One region of the Allobosea sp. LjRoot90 genome, then DNA from elsewhere that is predicted to be linked to it. Evidence: predicted binding sites of a transcription regulator. Region 1 holds the regulator's gene; the other holds the start of a gene.

Evidence for each region. The regulator PhoB, encoded in region 1, activates phosphate uptake and scavenging genes when phosphate is short. The targets are predictions, from matches to a motif close to TGTCATNNANCTGTCAT.
Region 2: ACSQ3M_RS09760 (esterase-like activity of phytase family protein) is a predicted target of PhoB. The motif match lies at 2,264-2,280, and genes of this name have one in related genera.

The regions. Positions count from the first base shown of each region.
Region 1 is NZ_CAXUTF020000006.1:157,703-165,827, reverse strand. Features, by position in the region: gene pstA (phosphate ABC transporter permease PstA) at 1-46, shown strand, start outside; gene pstB (phosphate ABC transporter ATP-binding protein PstB) at 69-875, shown strand; gene phoU (phosphate signaling complex protein PhoU) at 917-1,639, shown strand; gene phoB (phosphate regulon transcriptional regulator PhoB) at 1,668-2,366, shown strand; gene ACSQ3M_RS21440 (YnfA family protein) at 2,375-2,695, opposite strand; gene ACSQ3M_RS21435 (NUDIX hydrolase) at 2,695-3,135, opposite strand; gene ACSQ3M_RS21430 (GcrA family cell cycle regulator) at 3,222-3,773, opposite strand; gene ACSQ3M_RS21425 (aspartate aminotransferase family protein) at 4,319-5,539, shown strand; gene argF (ornithine carbamoyltransferase) at 5,542-6,471, shown strand; gene ACSQ3M_RS21415 (Hsp33 family molecular chaperone) at 6,471-7,469, shown strand; gene argE (acetylornithine deacetylase) at 7,642-8,125, opposite strand, start outside.
Region 2 is NZ_CAXUTF020000002.1:641,192-645,567, reverse strand. Features, by position in the region: gene dnaJ (molecular chaperone DnaJ) at 1-480, shown strand, start outside; gene ACSQ3M_RS09775 (CsbD family protein) at 540-731, opposite strand; gene ACSQ3M_RS09770 (helix-turn-helix domain-containing protein) at 820-1,641, opposite strand; gene ACSQ3M_RS09765 (hypothetical protein) at 1,777-2,199, shown strand; gene ACSQ3M_RS09760 (esterase-like activity of phytase family protein) at 2,334-4,376, shown strand, end outside.

The sequences.
Region 1 (8,125 bases):
CATACTTTCCATCATCGCCCGGCGCATCGTGCGCGGCGGCAAGTAATCAGCGTCCGATCGGAAGGACCATGCAGATGCTTTCGACCCTGGAATTGAGCCCGCAGACGCTGGACGTCGACGCTCCCGTCCGCATCGCCGTCAAGAACCTGGATTTCTATTACGGTGAGCACAAGGCGCTGAAGAACGTCAATCTCGACTTCCGCGACCGGCACGTCACGGCGCTGATCGGCCCCTCCGGCTGCGGCAAGTCGACCCTGCTGCGCATCTTCAACCGGATCTACTCGCTCTATCCGGAGCAGAAGGCGACCGGCGAGATCCTGCTCGACGGCCGCAATGTCATCGCCAACGACATCGATGTGAACGAGCTGCGCTCGCGCATCGGCATGGTCTTCCAGAAGCCGACGCCGTTCCCGATGTCGATCTACGACAATGTCGCCTTCGGTATCCGCCTCTACGAGAAGCCGCCGAAGTCGGAGCTCGACGACCGCGTCGAGGGCGCGCTGCGCCGCGCCGCCCTCTGGGACGAGGTCAAGGACAAGCTGAAGAGCTCCGGCATGGGCCTCTCGGGCGGCCAGCAGCAGCGCCTCTGCATCGCGCGCACTATCGCGCAGAAGCCCGAGGTGATCCTGTTCGACGAGCCGACCTCGGCGCTCGACCCGATCTCGACCGGCAAGATCGAGGACCTGCTCGAGCAGCTCAAGGCCGACTTCACCATCGTCATCGTCACCCACAACATGCAGCAGGCGGCCCGCATCTCGCAGTACACCGCCTTCATGTATCTCGGTGAGGTGATCGAGTTCGACGCCACCAACAACATCTTCATGAACCCGCATAAGAAGCAGACGCAGGACTACGTCACCGGCCGTTTCGGCTGACGTCCGCAAGTCCGCTCGCCTCCGTCACAGGATACGCCCCGATGTCCGACCATATCGTCCGCTCCTACGACGCCGATCTCGAAGGGCTGCGCCGCAGCCTCGCCGAGATGGGCGGCATGTCCGAGCGCATGCTCGGCGACTCGACCGTGGCGCTGGTGCGCCGCGACACCGCGCTCGCCCAGAAGATCATCAGCGCCGACCAGCGCCTCGACAATCTCCAGCGCGATGTCGAGGAGAAGGCGGTGCTGACCATCGCCCGGCGCCAGCCGCTCGCCAACGACCTGCGCGAGCTGATCTCGGCGATCCGCATCGCCGCCGATATCGAGCGCGTCGGCGACCTCGCCAAGAACATCGCCAAGCGCGCCGTCGCCATCTCCGGCCAGTTCTCGCCGCCGCATCGGGCCGTCGTCGGTCTCGAGCATATGAGCCGCCTGGTCCAGGCCCAGCTCAAGGACGTGCTCGACGCCTATGCCGCCAGCAACGAGCAGAAGGCGATGGAGGTCTGGCGCCGCGACGACGAGATCGACGCGCTCTACACCTCGCTGTTCCGCGAACTCCTGACCTACATGATGGAGGACCCGCGCAACATCACCTTCTGCACGCACCTTCTGTTCTGTGCCAAGAATGTCGAGCGCATCGGCGACCACACCACCAACATCGCCGAGACCATCCATTATCTCGTCACCGGCCAGTCCATAGACGAGACCCGGCCGAAGCTCGACACCACCAACATCCTCGTCGACTTGCCAACGGCCAATGGCTGAACCGGCCCAGGATTGAACGGACGCTGACATGCCCGCACGCATCCTGATCGTCGAGGACGAGGAGCCGCTGACCCTGCTCCTGCGCTATAATCTCGAGGCCGAAGGCTTCGAGGTCGACAGCGTGGCGCGCGGCGACGATGCCGAGCTCCATCTGCGCGATCACACGCCGGACCTCGTCCTGCTCGACTGGATGCTGCCCGGCCTCTCCGGCATCGAGCTCTGCCGGCGCCTGCGCACGCGGCGCGATACCGAGCGCGTGCCGATCATCATGCTGACGGCGCGCGGCGAGGAGACTGAGCGCGTGCGCGGCCTCGCCACCGGCGCCGACGATTATGTCGTCAAGCCGTTCTCGTTGCCCGAGCTGATCGCCCGCATCCAGGCGCTGCTGCGCCGGGCCAAGCCCGGCCATGTCGCCGGCCTGCTCGCGGCCGGTGATCTCGAGCTCGACCGCACGACGCGGCGCGTCCGCAGGGCCGGCGCCGAGCTGCATCTCGGGCCGACCGAATTCCGCCTGCTCGAATTCCTGATGCAGGCGCCCGGCCGCGTCTATTCGCGCGCGCAACTGCTCGACGCGGTCTGGGGCCGCGACGTCTATATCGACGAGCGCACCGTCGACGTCCATGTCGGGCGCCTGCGCAAGGCGATCACCCCGGCCAATGCCAAGGATCCGCTGCGTACCGTGCGCGGCGCCGGCTACGCCTTCGACGAGACCTTTGCGCGCGCCTGACGCTTCCGTCAGCGCGGCGCTGCGACGATGACCGCTGCACCGGCGAGGCAGAGCGCCGCGCCGGCTAGATCGTAGCGATCCGGTGCGACCTTCTCGATGAGCGCCATCCAGGCCAGCGACGCGACGATATAAACACCGCCATAAGCGGCGAAGGCGCGCCCGGCCGCAGGGCTGTCGACCAGCGTCAGCAGCCAGGCGAAGGTTGCGAGCGCGACCAGACCCGGCAGCAGCCACCAAACTGGCTTGTCCAGTTTCAGCCAGGCCCAGAAGGCGAAGCAGCCGGCGATCTCGGCCAGCGCCGCTCCCGCATAGATCGCGAGCGTAGCCATTACGTGCCCGGCCCGAAGGCTGCGGCCAGCCGAGCGAAGGCTGGGCGATAGGCCTCAGACGCCAGCGGCGTCAGCAATTGGGCCTCGCCGAAAGTGAACCAGCCGATCTCGCTATGTTCGTCATTGCTGATCGCGGGTTCGCCGCCGGTCCATTCGGTCACAGTGAACAGATGCCACAGCGCGGGGGTGACGCCGTCCGTCTCCGTCGTCTCGATGGTCTCGAAATGGCGAAAGCTTGTCGGCGTGATGTCGATCTCCTCCTGAAGCTCGCGGACAAGCGCCGTCTCCGCCGCCTCGCCGGGCTCGAGGTGACCACCAATCGTATCCCAGCAGGATGGGCGGTTCCGGCGATGCGGCGACCTCAGCCCCAGCAGGAGCCGCCCCTCCCTGATCGGCAGGGCGCAGGCGTATTCGATCGGGCTAGGTCCGGGGATGTTCATGGATGCCTCGTGCATCGAACCTGGCCGTCGACGAAAAAAGCCGGCCCAGGGGCCGGCTTCTGTAACCGTTTAATCGGCGGCGGTCGTCAGGCGCGGATCACCTTGCGATCGCGGCGCCGATCGCCAGCCGGCTGGTAGGCGATGCGGGCGTGATAGGCGCAATAGGGCATTCCGGTCGTGCTGCGGCCGCCGCAGAAGCGGAATTCCGGGGTGGTCGGGTCGCCCATCGGCCAGCGGCACATATATTCGCGCAGTTCCATGATGGTGACCCGCTCGGAGAACGGCACGACCACGTCCTCGGACGGAGCCGGCTCGCGCGCGACCTGCGCTTCGGCTTCGATCTCCGGCGCGAACTGCGGGGCGAGCGCGGTATTGCCGCGGGTCAAGCCGGCGCCGCCAGCACTGTGATGGCCGGCCGGGTGGCTCGGCGGGCGGGCCACCGGCTTGCGCGGGCGCGGTGTCGCCGAGCCCGGGCTCTTGGCGCGGCCCGACAGGCCGAGGCGATGCACCTTGCCGATGACGGCATTGCGCGTGACGCTGCCGAGCTCCGCTGCGATCTGGCTCGCGCTCAGGCCGTCGTTCCAGAGCTTCTTCAGCAGTTCGACGCGTTCCTCGGTCCAGGCTCCGGCTTCGGTCATGGAGTTGCACCTGTCTTCGTCATGCCCCGCCGGCGCGCCGGCGAGGCATAGGGAAAGATCATGGCGGAATCCGATACCGGCAGCCTCCGTTGCTGAACGGAAGCCGTTACGCCCGGGACTGACGATACTGGAGACGCCGCACGAGATGTCGTATCTGACGAGAGGGACCATACAATATGGCCTGACTCGGCCACAAGAGTCGCCGAATCGTAATCCGGCTTTTCCCCAGCCAATCACCGCAGACGGCGAAACGGTGAGTCTATTCGGCAACGCTGCCGAGAGGTCAGCTGCGATTGACAGGGCAGGGACGGTTTTGCATAGTCGCTTCACGCAGCCGCCCCTATCGGGCGGCGCTTATGTTTTTGAGCGATCGGGACTTTCCATCGATGCGGCTTGACGCGCGACGAGACGGCGGGAACGGCCAGCGACGATAATGTCGCCGGCGGGTCGCATCATGCCGGCATCATGCCGAGAGCGCTCCGCATCTCCGTTCCCGACTTGAGGTTCCGCGTTTCCTCCCTGTTTCGCCGCAAGGATTTCGCTCCATGAGCACCGCTCCCGTTTCTGCCGCTTCCTCCGTTCTCCTGCCGACCTATGCCCGCGCCCCGATCGCTCTCGAGCGTGGCGAAGGCGCCTGGGCGATTGCCACCGACGGCCAGCGCTATCTCGATTTCGGCGCCGGCATCGCCGTCAACTCGCTCGGCCATGCCCATCCGCATCTGGTCGAGGCGCTGACCAGCCAGGCGCAGCGCATCTGGCACACCTCGAACCTCTACACGATGCCGGACGGCGAGAAGCTGGCGCGCCGGCTCTGCGAGGCGACCTTCGCCGAGCGCGTCTTCTTCACCAATTCGGGCGCCGAGGCGAACGAGTGCGCGATCAAGATGGCGCGCAAGTACCATGCTGCGAAGGGCAACCCCGAGCGCTACCGGATCGTCACCTTCGAGGGCGCCTTCCATGGCCGCACGCTCGCGACCATCGCCGCCGGCGGCCAGCAGAAATACATCGACGGTTTCGGCCCCAAGGTCGACGGCTTCGACCAGGTGCCCTTCGACGACGAGAAGGCGCTGAAGGCGGCGATTACGCTGGAGACGGCAGCCTTGATGATCGAGCCGATCCAGGGCGAGGGTGGCCTGCGCTCGGTGCCGATGCGTGTCCTCAAGCAGCTGCGCGAGCTTTGCGACGAGCACGGCCTGATGCTGATCTTCGACGAGATCCAGACAGGTGTCGGCCGCACCGGCAAGTTCTTCGCTTATGAGCATTACGGTGTCGCCCCTGACATCATGTCGATCGCCAAGGGCATCGGCGGCGGCTTCCCGATGGGCGCCTGCCTCGCGACTGAAGAGGCGGCTTCCGGCATGACGCTCGGCACGCACGGCACCACCTTCGGCGGCAACCCGCTCGCCATGGCGGTCGGCAATGCCGTGCTCGACGTCATCCTGGCGCCGGGCTTCCTCGATCAGGTCCAGAAGACGGCGCTGCGCCTGCGCCAGTCGCTGGCCCAGCTCAAGGATCACCACCCGGACGTGATCGAGGAGATCCGCGGCGAGGGTCTGATGCTCGGCCTCAAGCTCAGGACGCCGAACACCGATTTCGTCGCCCAGGCGCGGGCCGCCGGCCTGCTCGTGGTCGCGGCCGGCGACAATGTCGTGCGCCTGCTGCCGCCGCTGATCATCGGCGAGAGCGAGGTAGCCGAGGCGGTGGCGCGGCTCGACAAGGCGGCGGGCGCGGTCGAGGCCGAGCTCGCCCGGCCGGCGGCGGAATGAGCATGGGGACTCCAGTGCGTCATTTTCTCGATCTCTCGGATTTTTCCGCCGGGGAGCTCCGCGCCATCCTCAAGGCCGGTGAGGAGATCAAGACCCGTCGGCGTACGCCCGACGCGGCCGGCGACCGTCTGCTCGAGGGCAAGGTCATCGCCATGATCTTCGAGCAGCCTTCGCTCCGGACCCGCGTCTCCTTCGATGTCGGTATCCGTGAGCTCGGAGGCTCGCCGATGATGGTGACCGGCCAGGAGATCGAGCTCGGCGAGCGCGAGACCATCGCCGATACGGCGCGCGTGCTCTCACGCTATGTCGATGCGATCATGATCCGCATGCTCGACCATGACGCCGTGGTCGAGATGGCGAAATACGCCACCGTGCCGGTGATCAACGGTCTGACCAAGCGCCAGCATCCCTGCCAGGTCATGGCCGACGTCATGACCTTCGAGGAGCGCAAGGGCTCGATCAAGGGCAAGCGCATCGCCTGGACCGGTGACACCAACAATGTCCTGACCTCCTGGGTCCATGCCGCCGGCCGACTCGATTTCGAGCTCGCCATCGCGACACCCGAGGAGCTCGCGCCCCCGCCTGCTTTGCTCGACTGGGCCCGCAAGCAGGGCGCGAAGCTGCAGCTGACCAGCCGGCCCGAAGCTGCGGTCGAGGGCGCCGATTGCGTCATCACCGATTGCTGGGTCTCGATGGGTGACGCGGAAGGCACGCGCCACAACCTGCTGCGGCCCTATCAGGTCGACGAGCGCCTGCTCGGCCGCGCCGAAAAGGACGCGATCTTCATGCACTGCCTGCCGGCGTCGCGTGGCGAGGAGGTGACGGATCAGGTCATGGACGGCCCGCAATCGGCTGTTTTCGACGAGGCTGAGAACCGGCTGCATGCCCAGAAGGGCATCCTCGCCTGGTGCTTCGGCGCGGTCGCGGCCTGATGGGCGACGGTTCGCCAGCCGGCGCACCTGACGATCGGGTGCTGCCTTTCGCCGTGCCCGAGCTCGATGTCCGCGGCCGGGTCGTCAGGCTCGGCCCCTCGCTCGATCGGATACTCGAACGGCATCACTATCCTGAGCCCGTCGCGCGCGTTCTCGCCGAGGCTGCGGCGCTGACAGTCATGCTCGGCACGACGCTCAAGGGCGAGGGTCGTTTCCAGCTCCAGACCAAGAGCGACGGGCCGGTCTCGATGCTGGTCGTCGACTTCAACGCGCCCGACTGCTACCGCGCCATGGCCCGCTACGACGCCGATCAGCTGGCGGCTGCGATCGATACGAAAGCGGTCTCGACCGGGGAACTGCTCGGCAAGGGCCATCTCGCCATGACCGTCGACCAGGGGACGGAGGCGACGCGCTATCAGGGCGTCGTCGCGCTCGACGGACAGAGCCTGGAAGAGGCCGGCCACCAGTATTTCCGCCAGTCCGAGCAGATCCCGAGCCGTATCCGCCTCGGCGTCGGCACGGTCCTGACCGGCCGCGGCCTGGCCTGGCGCGCCGGCGGTTTGATCGTCCAGTTCATGCCGAATTCGCCCGACCGAATGCGCGCCGCCGATCTCCATCCCGGCGATGCGCCGGAAGGGCACGAAATCCTCGCCGCGGACAATGATGACGGCATCAGCGACGACGCCTGGGCCGAGGCGCGCTCGCTGGTCGAGACGGTGGAGCATCACGAATTGCTCGATCCTCTGCTGGAGAGCGAGCGCCTGCTCTACCGGCTCTTCCATGAGCGCGGCGCCCACGTCTTCGAGCCGGTCGCGGTGCACGAGGCCTGCCGCTGCTCGCGCGAGCGCGTGCTCGGCATGCTCAAAGGCTTCTCGGCCGATGACCGCAAGGCGATGATCGCCGATGACGGCACGCTCGGCGTCACCTGCGAATTCTGCTCGCGCCGCTACAGCTTCGACCCGGCCGAGGTCGAGGTGGAGATCTCGGCGGGGCAGTGAGGGCTCCCCTTCTCCCCTTGCGGGAGAAGGTGGCGCGAGCGCCGGATGAGGGGGTTCGCGACGACTGCCGACTTCCACTTGTTAAATGCGGACTACGGAGAGGGGTGTACGACCCCTCATCCGTCAGCGCTGCGCGCTGCCACCTTCTCCCGCAAGGGGAGAAGGAAGGGACCTACGCCCGGCACTCGGCCATCAGCCGGCGCATGAAGGCCTCGCCGGCGGCGAACTGCTCCAGCGTGATGTATTCGTCCGGCTGGTGTGCCTGGTCGATCGAGCCCGGCCCGCAGACGATGGTCGGCAGTCCGGCGCGCTGGAAATGCCCGGCCTCGGTGGCGTAGGCGACGGCGATGGTGCTGTTGCGCCCGGCAAGGCGCATCACGAGCGTCTCGGCTTCCGAACCGGGATCGGGTGCGAGGCCCGGCACGTCCGAACTCATCACCGTCTCGATCGCCGCCGATGGCGCGGTCTTGCGCATGCGCGCCAGCACCTCCTGCGACAGCGCGGCGAAGCGGGCCGGCACCTCCTGCGGGTCGGAGCCCGGCAGCGTGCGCACCTCCCAGGCGAGATCGCAGCGATCGGCCAGGATGTTGCGGGCGATGCCGCCATGGAACTTGCCGATATGGACGGTGTCGTAGGGCGGATCGAAGCGGCCGCTC
Region 2 (4,376 bases), on a different contig from region 1:
CCGGCCGGCGTCGAGGACGGCACACGCATCCGCCTTGCCGGCGAGGGCGAGGCCGGCTTGCGCGGTGGGCCGGCGGGCGATCTCTACATTTTCCTCTCGATCAAGCCGCACGCCATCTTCCAGCGCGACGGCGCCGACCTGTTCTGCCGGGTGCCGATCGGCCTGACCTCGGCCGCGCTCGGCGGCGAGATCGAGGTGCCGACGCTGAACGGTGAAAAGGCCCGGGTGAAAATTCCGGAAGGCACCCAGACCGGCAAGCAGTTCCGGCTGAAGGCCAAGGGCATGAGCGTGCTGCGGTCGCGCGAGATGGGCGATCTTTACATCCAGGTTCTGGTCGAGACGCCGCAGAAGCTCACTGCCCGCCAGCGCGAATTGCTGCTGGAGTTCGAGCGCGAGAGTTCCGGCGCCACCCATCCCGAGACCGCCGGCTTCTTCGGCCGGGTCAAGGACTTCCTCGGCGGCCTCGGCGGCGCGGCCTGAGACGAAAAAACGGGCGCCTTGCGGCGCCCGCCTTTCTTTGATAGGGGCCGACCTTGCGGTCAGGCCTTGTCGATCACTTTCTTGACGGCGTCCTTGGTCTTGCCGATCGCCTGCTGGGCTTCGCCCTTGCGCTCCTGCGCGATGCCCTCGGCCTGCAGCCCGGGCTTGTTCAGCGCCTTGCCGGCGGCCTGCTTGACGTTGCCGGCCGCTTCATTGGCCATGCCCTTGATCTTGTCGGCGGTGCTGCCCATGGACGTTTTCCTTTTCGAATGACGCGAAATCGGCGCGGCAGCGCCGGTTCGGTGGAAGAACGTTGCCGCCAACTTTTGGTTCCGCCTCTCAGGCGGCTGCATCGGCCTCCGCGATCGCCCGCAGCGCCAGGCCCGTCGCCTCGTCGGCGGGGAAGAACGTTTCCAGCGCCAGCTCCGACAGGGTGACGTCGACCGGCGTGCCGAACACCGTCGTCGTCGAGATCAGCGAGAGCACGGTCTCCCCCAGCCGCAATTGCAGCGGCACGACGATCGGCGGCTCTGCTTCTTCGTGCGATCGGCCCTTCGTGGTCGGAACAGCCGGAACGGGATAGCTCAGCAATTCAGTCAGCAACTCGGCCAGCAGCGGATCGGCGGTGGCGCGAATCTGCTGGCGCAGCCGGGCGATCAGATGGCCGCGCCATTCGGCGAGATTGACGATCGCCGGGGCGAGCCCGCGCGGATGCAGGCTGAGCCTGAGCACGTTGACCGGCGGGCGCAGCAAATCGGCGTCCTCGACCAGCGTCAGCAGCGGCGGGATCATCGCGTTCGCCGCGAGCAGGGTCCAATGCCGGTCGATCGCGACAGCCGGGTAGGGTTCGTGCCCCTTGAGCAGCATGTCGATGGCGCTGCGCGCTGCCTGCAGGCTCGGATCCTCCAATGAGCGTTCGAGGTAGACCGGGGCATAGCCGGCCGAGAGCAGGAGCGCATTGCGCTCGCGCAGCGGCACTCCGAGATGCTCGGCGAGGAGCAGGACCATGTCCCGACTCGGCGCCGAGCGGCCGCTCTCGATGAAGCTGAGATGCTTCTGCGAGATCTCGGCCTCGAGGGCGAGATCGAGCTGGCTGAGGCGACGCAGCTGGCGCCAGTCGCGGATGAGATGCCCGATCACGGGCTGCTGGTGCTTGTTCATAGGAGGCAAGCTAGCCGCAGCCGGGGCGCCTTCCAATTACCTCCCGCTTAATCGACGGGCCGCTCAGGCTTCGTCAGCATGGCCTCCATCAGCAACGGCCCCGGACGAAACGGCGGCCCAAACCGGAGAACAGCCATGGCCTTCATCCAGTCCTCGCGCTTCCTGCGCAATGCTCTCGCCCTCGATGCCGCCGCCTGCGCTGGCACCGGCCTGCTGCTCAGCGTAGGCACCGGTACGCTCTCCGGCCTCCTCGGCTTCCCCGTCGAGTTCCTGCGCGGCGCCGGTCTCCTGCTCCTGCCTTGTGCCGCGGCACTCGCCTTCCTTGCCAGCCGGGTACGGCTGCCGCGGCTCGCCGTTTATGCCGTGATCGGCGTCAACATCCTCTGGGTCGCCGACAGCGTGCTGATCCTGGTCGCCGGCTGGTTTGCGCCGACCACGCTCGGCATCGCCTTCGTCCTGGCCCAGGCTGCGGCGGTGGCCGTCGTCACCGAGCTCGAAGTGATCGGCCTGAAGAAGTCGGTCACGGAAGCCGCCGGAGCCGAAGCCGCGCTACGCTGACTGCCCGTGCCCATGTTACGCCGCTACGGCTCCCGCCGCAGCGGCGTTTTGCTTTGCGACGGCTTGTCACGAAACTGTCGCCTGTGCTCACTAGCCGGAAGGCCTGCCTCCTCACTGCGGAACAGGACCGTCCAATGCGCAAATCCCTCGTCCTTGCGGCTCTCGCGACGCTCCTCGCTGGCGGCACTGCGCTCGCCGAGCCGAATTTCAACCGCATCGCCACCTTCCAGGTGCCGCTGAACCTGCCGGCCGACCGCGACGCGAAAAAGAAGACGGTCGCGGAGATCATCACCGCCAACGAGGCCGGGACCCTGCTCGCCTATACCGACGCCGAGCAGAAGGCGATCGGCCTCATCGACATCACCACGGCCAATGCCCCCAAGCCTGCCGGCTTCATCCCGGTCGGTGGCGAGCCGACCTCGGTCGTCATCCTGGGCGAGCGCGCCTTCGCTGTCGTCGTCTCGTCCGGTGACAACTTCAAGGAGCCGGCCGGTCACCTCGCTACCATCGACCTCAAGACCAGGCAGGTCGCCGCGACATGCGAGCTCGGCGGCCAGCCGGATTCGATCACGCTGACCAAGGACAAGGGCAAGCTCGCCATCGTCATCGAGAACGAGCGCGACGAGAAGCTCAACAAGGGCGACCTGCCGCAGCTTCCCGCCGGCAACCTCACATTGATCGGCATCAAGGGCGGCGAGGCCGATTGCGCTTCGAAGCAGATCGTCGACCTCACCGGCATCGCCGCCGTCGAGCCGACCGATCCGGAGCCGGAATTCGTCGACGTCAACCAGGACGGCCTCGCCGTCGTGACGCTGCAGGAGAACAACCACCTTGCCGTGGTCGATACGAAGACCGGCAAGCTCGTCGCGCATTTCCCGGCCGGCACCGTCGATCTCAAGAACATCGACAAGACCCGCGACGGCCAGATCAAGCCGACCGAGGAGCTGAAGGGCGTCCCGCGCGAGCCGGATGCGGTGCGCTGGATCGACAATGACCGGTTCGTCACCGCCAATGAGGGCGACTGGAAGGGCGGTTCGCGCGGCTTCACCATTTTCCGCAAGGACGGCACGGTCGAGTTCGATTCCGGCAACATGGTCGATCATGTCGCGATCCGCCTCGGCCACTACCCAGAGCGTCGCTCGGCCGCCAAGGGCAGCGAGCCGGAGGGGATCGAGGTCGGCACTTACGGCGGCGACCGCCTGATCTTCGTCGGGCTCGAGCGCGCCTCGCTCGTGCTCGTCTTCAAGGACGAGGGGGCTGGCCGGCCACCGCGCTTCCTGCAGGCGCTGCCCGCAGGCATAGCGCCGGAAGGCCTGCTCGCCATCCCGCAGCGCAACCTCTTGGTCTCGGCGTCCGAGGCCGATCTCGGCGAGAAGGGCGGACCGCGCTCGGCGGTGACGATCTACGAGCGTAGCGAAGCTCCGATCGCCTATCCGACCATCGTTTCGGCGGATGTCGACGGTGCTCCGCTTGGCTGGGGCGCTCTCTCCGGTCTTGCCGCGCATCCCGAGCTGCCGGGCCGGCTCTTCAGCGTCACCGACAGCGCTTATACGCCCTCGCGCATCCTTGAGATCGACGCGACGAAGAAGCCGGCGACGATCACCGGCTCGCTCGCCGTGACCAAGGACGGCAAGCCTGCCTCCTACGATCTCGAAGCGATCGCGACCCGCCCGGGCGGCGGCTTCTGGCTGGCGTCGGAAGGCGCGCCGGAGCGCAAGGAGAAGCCGACGCAGAACCTGCTGCTACGCGTCTCGGCCAAGGGCGAGGTCGAGGAGGAGATCGCCCTGCCGGAAGAGTTCGCCGCCAAGGCGATCAACCAGGGCTATGAGGGCGTCGCTGTCACCGGCACGGGCCCGGACGAGACGGTCTGGATCGCCGTTCAGCGCGAGTGGAAGGACGACCCCAAGGGCAAGGTCAAGCTGCTGACCTACAAGCCCTCCACCAAGAGCTGGGGCATCCTCTACTACCCACTGACGGCTCCCGCCGCCGGCGCCTGGATGGGCCTGTCGGAGCTGACCTATCTCGGCGACGAGACCTTCGCCGTGATCGAGCGCGACAACCAGTTCGGTGCCAAGGCGGTGAAGACGCTGGCGACCTTCTCGGTCAAGGGCCTGAAGCCGGCGCCGTTCGGCTCCTCCGAGATCCCGACCGTCGAGAAGAAGCTGCTGCGCGACCTG